Regions from separate parts of the Nocardioides sp. LML1-1-1.1 genome, predicted to be linked through region 3. Evidence: predicted binding sites of a transcription regulator. Region 3 holds the regulator's gene; each other region holds the start of a gene.
What was found. The regulator HrcA, encoded in region 3, represses chaperone genes, less so after heat shock. The targets are predictions, from matches to a motif close to TTGGCACTCGNNNNNNNCGAGTGCCAA.
Positions count from the first base shown of each region.

Region 1: the regulator HrcA is predicted to act here: its motif matches at 1,275-1,301, upstream of groES (co-chaperone GroES).
Region 2: the regulator HrcA is predicted to act here: its motif matches at 1,055-1,081, upstream of MRBLML1_RS20925 (FmdB family zinc ribbon protein).

Region 1 covers NZ_JBEGHK010000001.1:86,865-89,126, forward strand. Annotated here, with positions in the region: gene groL (chaperonin GroEL) at 1-802, opposite strand, end outside; gene groES (co-chaperone GroES) at 879-1,172, opposite strand; gene MRBLML1_RS00395 (MMPL family transporter) at 1,382-2,262, shown strand, end outside.
Region 2 covers NZ_JBEGHK010000006.1:349,486-351,747, reverse strand. Annotated here, with positions in the region: gene MRBLML1_RS20930 (penicillin acylase family protein) at 1-990, opposite strand, end outside; gene MRBLML1_RS20925 (FmdB family zinc ribbon protein) at 1,096-1,437, shown strand; gene MRBLML1_RS20920 (SAF domain-containing protein) at 1,498-2,133, shown strand; gene mscL (large conductance mechanosensitive channel protein MscL) at 2,191-2,262, shown strand, end outside.
Region 3 covers NZ_JBEGHK010000007.1:78,880-81,141, reverse strand. Annotated here, with positions in the region: gene MRBLML1_RS21435 (hypothetical protein) at 1-369, opposite strand, end outside; gene hrcA (heat-inducible transcriptional repressor HrcA) at 547-1,569, shown strand; gene dnaJ (molecular chaperone DnaJ) at 1,581-2,262, shown strand, end outside.

The DNA.
Region 1 (2,262 bases), on a different contig from region 3:
TGCCGCGGATCTTGTTGACGACCAGGGTGGAGAGCGCCTCGCCCTCGACGTCCTCGGCGAGGATGAAGAGCGGCTTGCCGGTCTGGATGACCTTCTCCAGCAGCGGCAGGAGCTCGGCGATCGCGGAGATCTTGCCCTGGTTGATGAGGATGTAGGGGTCGTCGAGGACGGCCTCCTGACGCTCCGCGTCGGTCACGAAGTAGGCCGAGTTGAAGCCCTTGTCGAACTGCATGCCCTCGGTGAACTCGAGCTCGGTCGAGGGGGTGTTGGACTCCTCGACCGTGATCACGCCGTCCTTGCCGACCTTGCTGAAGGCCTCGGCGAGCAGGTCGCCGATGTGGCTGTCACGCGAGGAGACGGTCGCCACGGAGGCGATGTCCTTCTCGTCGTCGACCTCGCGGGCGGCGGCGGTGAGCGCCTCGCTCACGGCGGCGGCGGCGGCGTCGAGGCCGCGCTTGAGACCCAGCGGGTTGGCACCGGCCGCGACGGCGCGCAGGCCCTCGTGGACGAGCGCCTGGGCGAGCACGGTCGCGGTCGTCGTACCGTCACCGGCGACGTCGTTGGTCTTGGTCGCGACCTCCTTGGTGAGCTGGGCACCGAGGTTCTCGTACGGGTCGTCCAGCTCGACCTCACGCGCGACGGTCACGCCGTCGTTGGTGATCGTCGGGGCGCCCCACTTCTTGTCGAGGACGACGTAGCGGCCCTTGGGGCCGAGGGTCACCTTGACGGTGTTGGCGAGGGCGTCGACGCCGCGCTCCAGCGCGCGCCGGGCGTTCTCGTCGAACTCCAGGATCTTGGGCACTGCTTGCTCCTTGGGGTGGAAAGACGTCCGCCCGGGGCGTCGACGGGGACGGCCCGGGCGGACGGTGGGTCGAAGATCAGGCCAGGACCGCGAGCACGTCGCGGGCCGAGAGGATGAGGAACTCCTCGCCGGCGTACTTGACCTCGGTGCCGCCGTACTTGCTGTAGATGACCTTGTCACCCACGGCCACGTCGAGCGGGACGCGGTTGCCGTTGTCGTCGATGCGGCCGGGGCCGATCGCGAGGACCTCGCCCTCCTGGGGCTTCTCCTTGGCGGTGTCGGGGATGACCAGGCCGGAAGCGGTGGTCTGCTCCGCCTCGACGGCCTTGACGACGATCCGGTCCTCGAGCGGCTTGATGTTGACCGACACGATGTCGACCTCCACTTTCTAGGGCTGACGTTGAGTGCTGCTGTTCGCGGTCCGGCCCGGAGGCCGGCTGGCACACTCGGTCCGAGAGTGCCAGTGACGAAACTAGCACTCACCGCAAGTGAGTGCCAGAGCACCCCGTGCTCCGGGCGGCGCAGGTCCCTACCAAAGTCGGTTGCAGCCGAGGGCCGTCGACCGGCAGCGTTCTCACCATGTTCGCTGCGCTGGGTCGGTTCGTGACCCGTTTCCGTTGGTTCATCATCGCCGCGTGGATCGTGCTGGCGGGCGTCGTCGCGACGCTCGCGCCCGCGCTGGAGTCCACCCAGGACAACTCCGAGTTCCTCCCCGACCACTACGAGTCGATCCAGGCCGCGAAGCTGCAGGACGAGAAGTTCTCCGACGCCTTCTCCCCCGGGGCGATCCTCGTCGTCGAGCGCAAGGACGGCGCCAAGCTGACGGCCGCCGACCAGGCCGAGGTCGGCACGCTGGCCAAGGACCTGGCGCCGAAGCTGGGCACGAAGACCTTCCAGCAGCTGGTCGTCGCCCAGGGCCAGGACGGGAAGCCGAACCTCTCCGACGACGGCACCGTCATGTTCGCCATCGTGCCGCTCGCGGAGGACGCCACGGGCTACGACAGCCAGGCGATCGACGACGGCAAGGACATGCGCTCGGAGATCAAGGAGCTGACCAAGGGCAGCGACCTGGAGGTCAAGACCACCGGCGCGGTGCCGCAGAGCCTGGACTCGCAGGAGTCCGGCGAGGACACCCTGACCATCGTCGCCATCGCCACCGTCGTCCTCATCGTCGGCCTGCTGGCCCTCATCTTCCGCAGCGTTCTGATCTGCCTGCTGCCCCTGGTCGTGGTCGGCGTCGTGTCCACGATCGCCACCGGCGCGATCGCCTGGGCCAACGACCTGTTCGACCTCAAGGCCGACGCCTCGGTGCAGCAGATCCTCGTCGTGGTGCTCTACGGGGTCGGGACCGACTACATCCTGTTCTTCCTCTTCCGGCACCGCGAACGACTGCGCCAGGGCGCGGCCGTCAGGGACTCGGTCGTGCACAGCCTCGACCGCGCCGGCGAGGCCATCGCCTC
Region 2 (2,262 bases), on a different contig from region 3:
GGCGAGGATCGGCGCGCCGGTGCTGGTGTGGTCGCCGTCGACGACCCAGCTGTTGCTGCCGAGTCCGTCGCCCTTCCCGAGCAGCGCCGGTACGCCGGCCAGCGCCCCCTTGACCGCGGCGAGCGCCGCGAGCGTGCGGTGACCGCCGGGAGCGGGCCGCCGCAGCGGCGCGGAGCCGGTGCCGTCGGCGTCCTGGTCGAACTGCTTGCCGACCAGGCCACCCTGCTGGACGATCGGCGGGTGCCGCTGGAAGGGGTACGCCGGGTAGAGCTCCGCGGCGTCCTCCTCCCCCACGGCAGCCGTCGTCAGCGCCCGGCCGATCTCCTCCTCGAGGTTGCCGCGCAGGTCCCAGGCCATCGCCTTGAGCCAGGCGATGGAGTCGACGGCCGTCCACTTCTCCGGCGTGTAGTCGAGCCCGGTCACACCGAGCAGGGTGTACTCCAGCGCCATCTCGGAGGTGGAGCGATCGGCGAGGTAGGCGTTGACACCCTCGGCGTAGGCGTCGAGCGCGCTGCGGGTCGCCGGCCGGAGCATGGTCAGCTCCTGCTCGGCCACCCGGCGCCAGCCCAGGGTGCGCACCACGAGGTCGCTCTCCAGGCCGGCCTCGCCGAACAGCTCGGAGAGCCGGCCCGCGGTGGCGTGGCGGCGGACGTCCATCTCGAAGAACCGGTCCTGGGCGGCCACGAAGCCCTGGGCCATCATCAGGTCGTGCATCGAGTCGGCGTAGATCTGCGGGATGCCGGCGCCGTCGCGGACCACCCGCGCCTCGCCCTCGAGGCCGGAGAGCTCCAGCGTGCCGCTGGTCTGCGGCCACGGCCGGCGGACGACGACGACCGCGGTGACCAGGCCGGCGACGAGCACCAGCACCAGGAGCACGGCGAGGCCGGCCATCCAGCGCAGCGGTCGTGACCACGCACGGAACCCCCGCCGCGAGCGGTCCGCCGGCGCCGCGACGGGCGTGTCCTCGTTGCTGCTGCTTCCCTCCACCATGGTGGCGCCATTGTGCCGGGTGGGTCCGGCACGATGCCCACGGACTCCCGGGCGTGCCGTACCATTGGCACTCGAAAGTCGAGAGTGCCAACACGGAGTTCGCCGATGCCCACCTATCAGTACCTCTGCACCGCGTGCGGTCACGCGTTCGAGCAGTTCCAGAGCTTCAGCGACGACGCCCTCACGGTCTGCCCGGAGTGCGACGGCCGGCTGCGCAAGGTCTTCAACTCGGTCGGCGTGGTCTTCAAGGGCTCCGGCTTCTACAAGACCGACAGCCGCTCCTCGAGCTCGTCCACCGAGACCAGCAGCACCAGCAGCACCGGCTCGTCGACCTCGGCGACCCCCTCGACGCCGGCCGCGAGCTCCTCGGACAGCTCCTCGGCCAAGCCGGCCAGCACCTCGTCGAGCAGCTCCTCCAGCACCGGCGCGGCGGCTTCCTCCGCCTGAGGTCCGGGGGCCTGTGGATGAGGCCCGCACGCCCACGCTGACCGGCCTAGCGTGCCGGGCATGGACACCTCCCGGCGCCGTGCCGCCACCGCCCTGACCGAGCTCCGCCGCCGCGTGCTGCGCCGGCGCCGCCCGCTCGCCGCCCTGCTCGCCGCCGGCGCCGTCGCCGCGGGCCTCCACGCGCTCGCCCCGCCCGACCCGCCGAGCGTCGGCGTGCTGGTCGCCGGCCACGACCTGCCCGCCGGCCACGTGCTCGCCAGCGGCGACCTCACCGAGGTGACGGTGCCCGCGGGCGTCGTCCCGGCGGGCGCGGTGGGCCGCCCCGAGGGCCGGACGCTGGCGGCGCCGCTGCGTGCGGGCGAGCCGGTCACCGACGTACGCCTGGTGGGTGCGGGACTGGCCGACGCCCAGCCCGCCGGGACCGTCGCGGCACCGGTCCGGCTCTCCGACCCGGGCCAGGCGACGCTGCTCACGGTGGGCGACCGGATCGACCTCCTGGCCACCGACCCGCGCGGCGGGAACGCCCGCCCGCTGGCCGCCGACGCCCTGGTGCTGGCCCTCCCCGAGGCCGGTACGACGAGCGACGGCGCCCTGCCGGGACGGCTCGTCGTGCTCGCCCTGCCCGTCGCGGACGTGGAGGAGGTCACCTCGGCCTCGGTCGCGTCGTACGTGACTTATACGTGGCGTCGCAGATAGGTTGCCATGCTGAGTAGCACCACCACCGCCATATGTCTCGGAATTGAGGAGAAACCCATGTCCGGCTTCAAGAAGTTCCTGCTCCAGGGCAACTTGGTCGACCTGGCCGTTGCGTTCATCATCGGCACC
Region 3 (2,262 bases):
CACCCGCATGCGGATCTCGGTGCAGCACTCGCACTCCTCCAGGCCGGCCGCCTCGAGCCGCCCGGACAGGGTCAGCGTCGCCTCGCGGTCGGGGGTGCCGGGCCGGCCGAGCCCGCTGTGCAGGGTGAGCAGCGCGCCGCGGCCGTCGGTCGCGGCGACGGCCAGCGCGGAGTCGGCGGGGCAGGAGAAGAGCGGGCGGCCCTCGTGCTCCTGCATCTCCAGGTGGGCGTCGGCGAGGCCCTCGGTCACGTCGTCGATCCCGTCGACCACCAGCCGTACGTCGGACGGGCAGGCCAGGATGCTGCGGGCCGCGGCGGCCAGGCGCTGGACGTCGGCGCGGCCGGCGTCGATGCCGGGGTCGAGGGACATGCCGTCTCCCTTGGTCGAGTGATCGAGCGTGTTTAGGTGAGCCTAACCTACTTCGCGATCCGGGCAAAGCGGTGTCTCGCCGGTCCCGCCGATCGGGGGTGCGGTGGGTAGCATTGGCACTCCGGTCCGTGGAGTGCCAGTGACCCGCCGGGTGAAGTGCCGAGTCCAGGAGGTGGCATGCAGGAGGAGCGTCGGCTCGCCGTGCTGCGCGCCATCGTCGAGGACTACGTCGCCACCGAGGAGCCGGTCGGCTCCAAGGCGCTGGTCGAGCGGCACAGCCTCAACGTCTCGCCGGCGACCATCCGCAACGACATGGCCGCCCTGGAGGACGAGGGCTACCTCCACCAGCCGCACACGAGCGCGGGCCGGGTGCCGACCGACAAGGGCTACCGGCTCTTCGTCGACCGGCTCTCGACCGTCAAGCCGACCACGACAGCCGAGCGCCGCGCGATCGCGAGCTTCCTCGACGGCGCCGTCGACCTCGACGACGTGGTGCACCGCTCGGTGCGGCTGCTCGCCCAGCTGACCCGGCAGGTCGCGGTCGTGCAGTACCCCACGCTGTCGCGCTCCACGGTGCGCCACGTGGAGGTCGTCGCGCTCACCCCGACCCGCCTGCTGCTCGTGCTCATCCTCAGCACCGGCCGGGTCGAGCAGCGTCACGTCGAGCTCGACGCCGACCTCGCCGACGACGAGCTGGCCGCGCTCCGCTCGCGGGTCAACCTCGCGGCCACCGGCGAGCTGATCGGCGACGCGGCGAGCGCGCTCGGCGACCTCGTCCGCGTCCCCGAGGGCGAGGACGCCCCGGCGGCCACCCGGGCCGTGGTCGAGGCGCTGGTGGAGGCGATGAGCGACCACCGCTCCGACGAGCGGATCATGGTGGCCGGCACCGCCAACCTGGCCCGCTTCGGCGACAGCTTCGAGACCTCCGTGCGCCCCCTGCTCGAGGCGCTGGAGGAGCAGGTCATCCTGCTCAAGCTGCTCGGCGAGGCGACCACGGGCGGCGCGGTGACGGTCCGGATCGGTGCCGAGGGCCCCTACCAGGAGCTGTCCTCGACGAGCGTCGTGGCGACCGGCTACGGCCCCGACGACGCACTGGCGTCGCTGGGGATCGTCGGCCCCACCCGCATGGACTACCCAGGAACGATGGCGGCGGTGCGCGCGGTGGCGCGCTACGTCTCGCGCATCCTCGACGAGAGCTGAGAAGAAGAGAAGTGAGCCAAGACCTCTACGAGCTGCTCGGTGTCGCCCGCGACGCGGACGCCGACACGATCAAGAAGGCCTACCGCAAGCTGGCCCGGCAGCTCCACCCCGACGTCAATCCGGACGAGGCGAGCCAGGAGCGGTTCAAGCAGGTCACCGCGGCCTACGAGATCCTCTCCGACCCGCAGAAGCGGGCGTCGTACGACCGCGGTGGCGACCCGTTCGGCGGCGGCTTCGGTGGCGGCCAGGGCGCGGGCTTCTCCTTCACCGACATCATGGACGCCTTCTTCGGCGGCCAGGGCGGTCCCGGTGGCGGCGGCGGGCGCGGCCCCCGGCCGCGGGTACGACGCGGCCAGGACGCCCTCATCCGGCTCGAGGTCGACCTCGCCGAGGCCGCCTTCGGCGTCTCCCGCGAGCTCAAGGTCGACACCGCCGTGCGCTGCACCACCTGTGGTGGCGACGGAGCCGCCCCCGGCAGCCAGCCGGTGCCGTGCGAGACCTGCCGCGGGGCCGGCGAGGTGGCGCACGTGCAGCGTTCGTTCCTCGGCGAGATCCGCACCCTGCGCCCGTGCGCGGCCTGCCGCGGCTTCGGCTCGATCATCCCCGACCCGTGCCGCGAGTGCGCCGGTGACGGCCGGGTCCGCTCGCGCCGCTCGCTGACGGTCAAGATCCCCGCGGGCGTCGACACCGGCA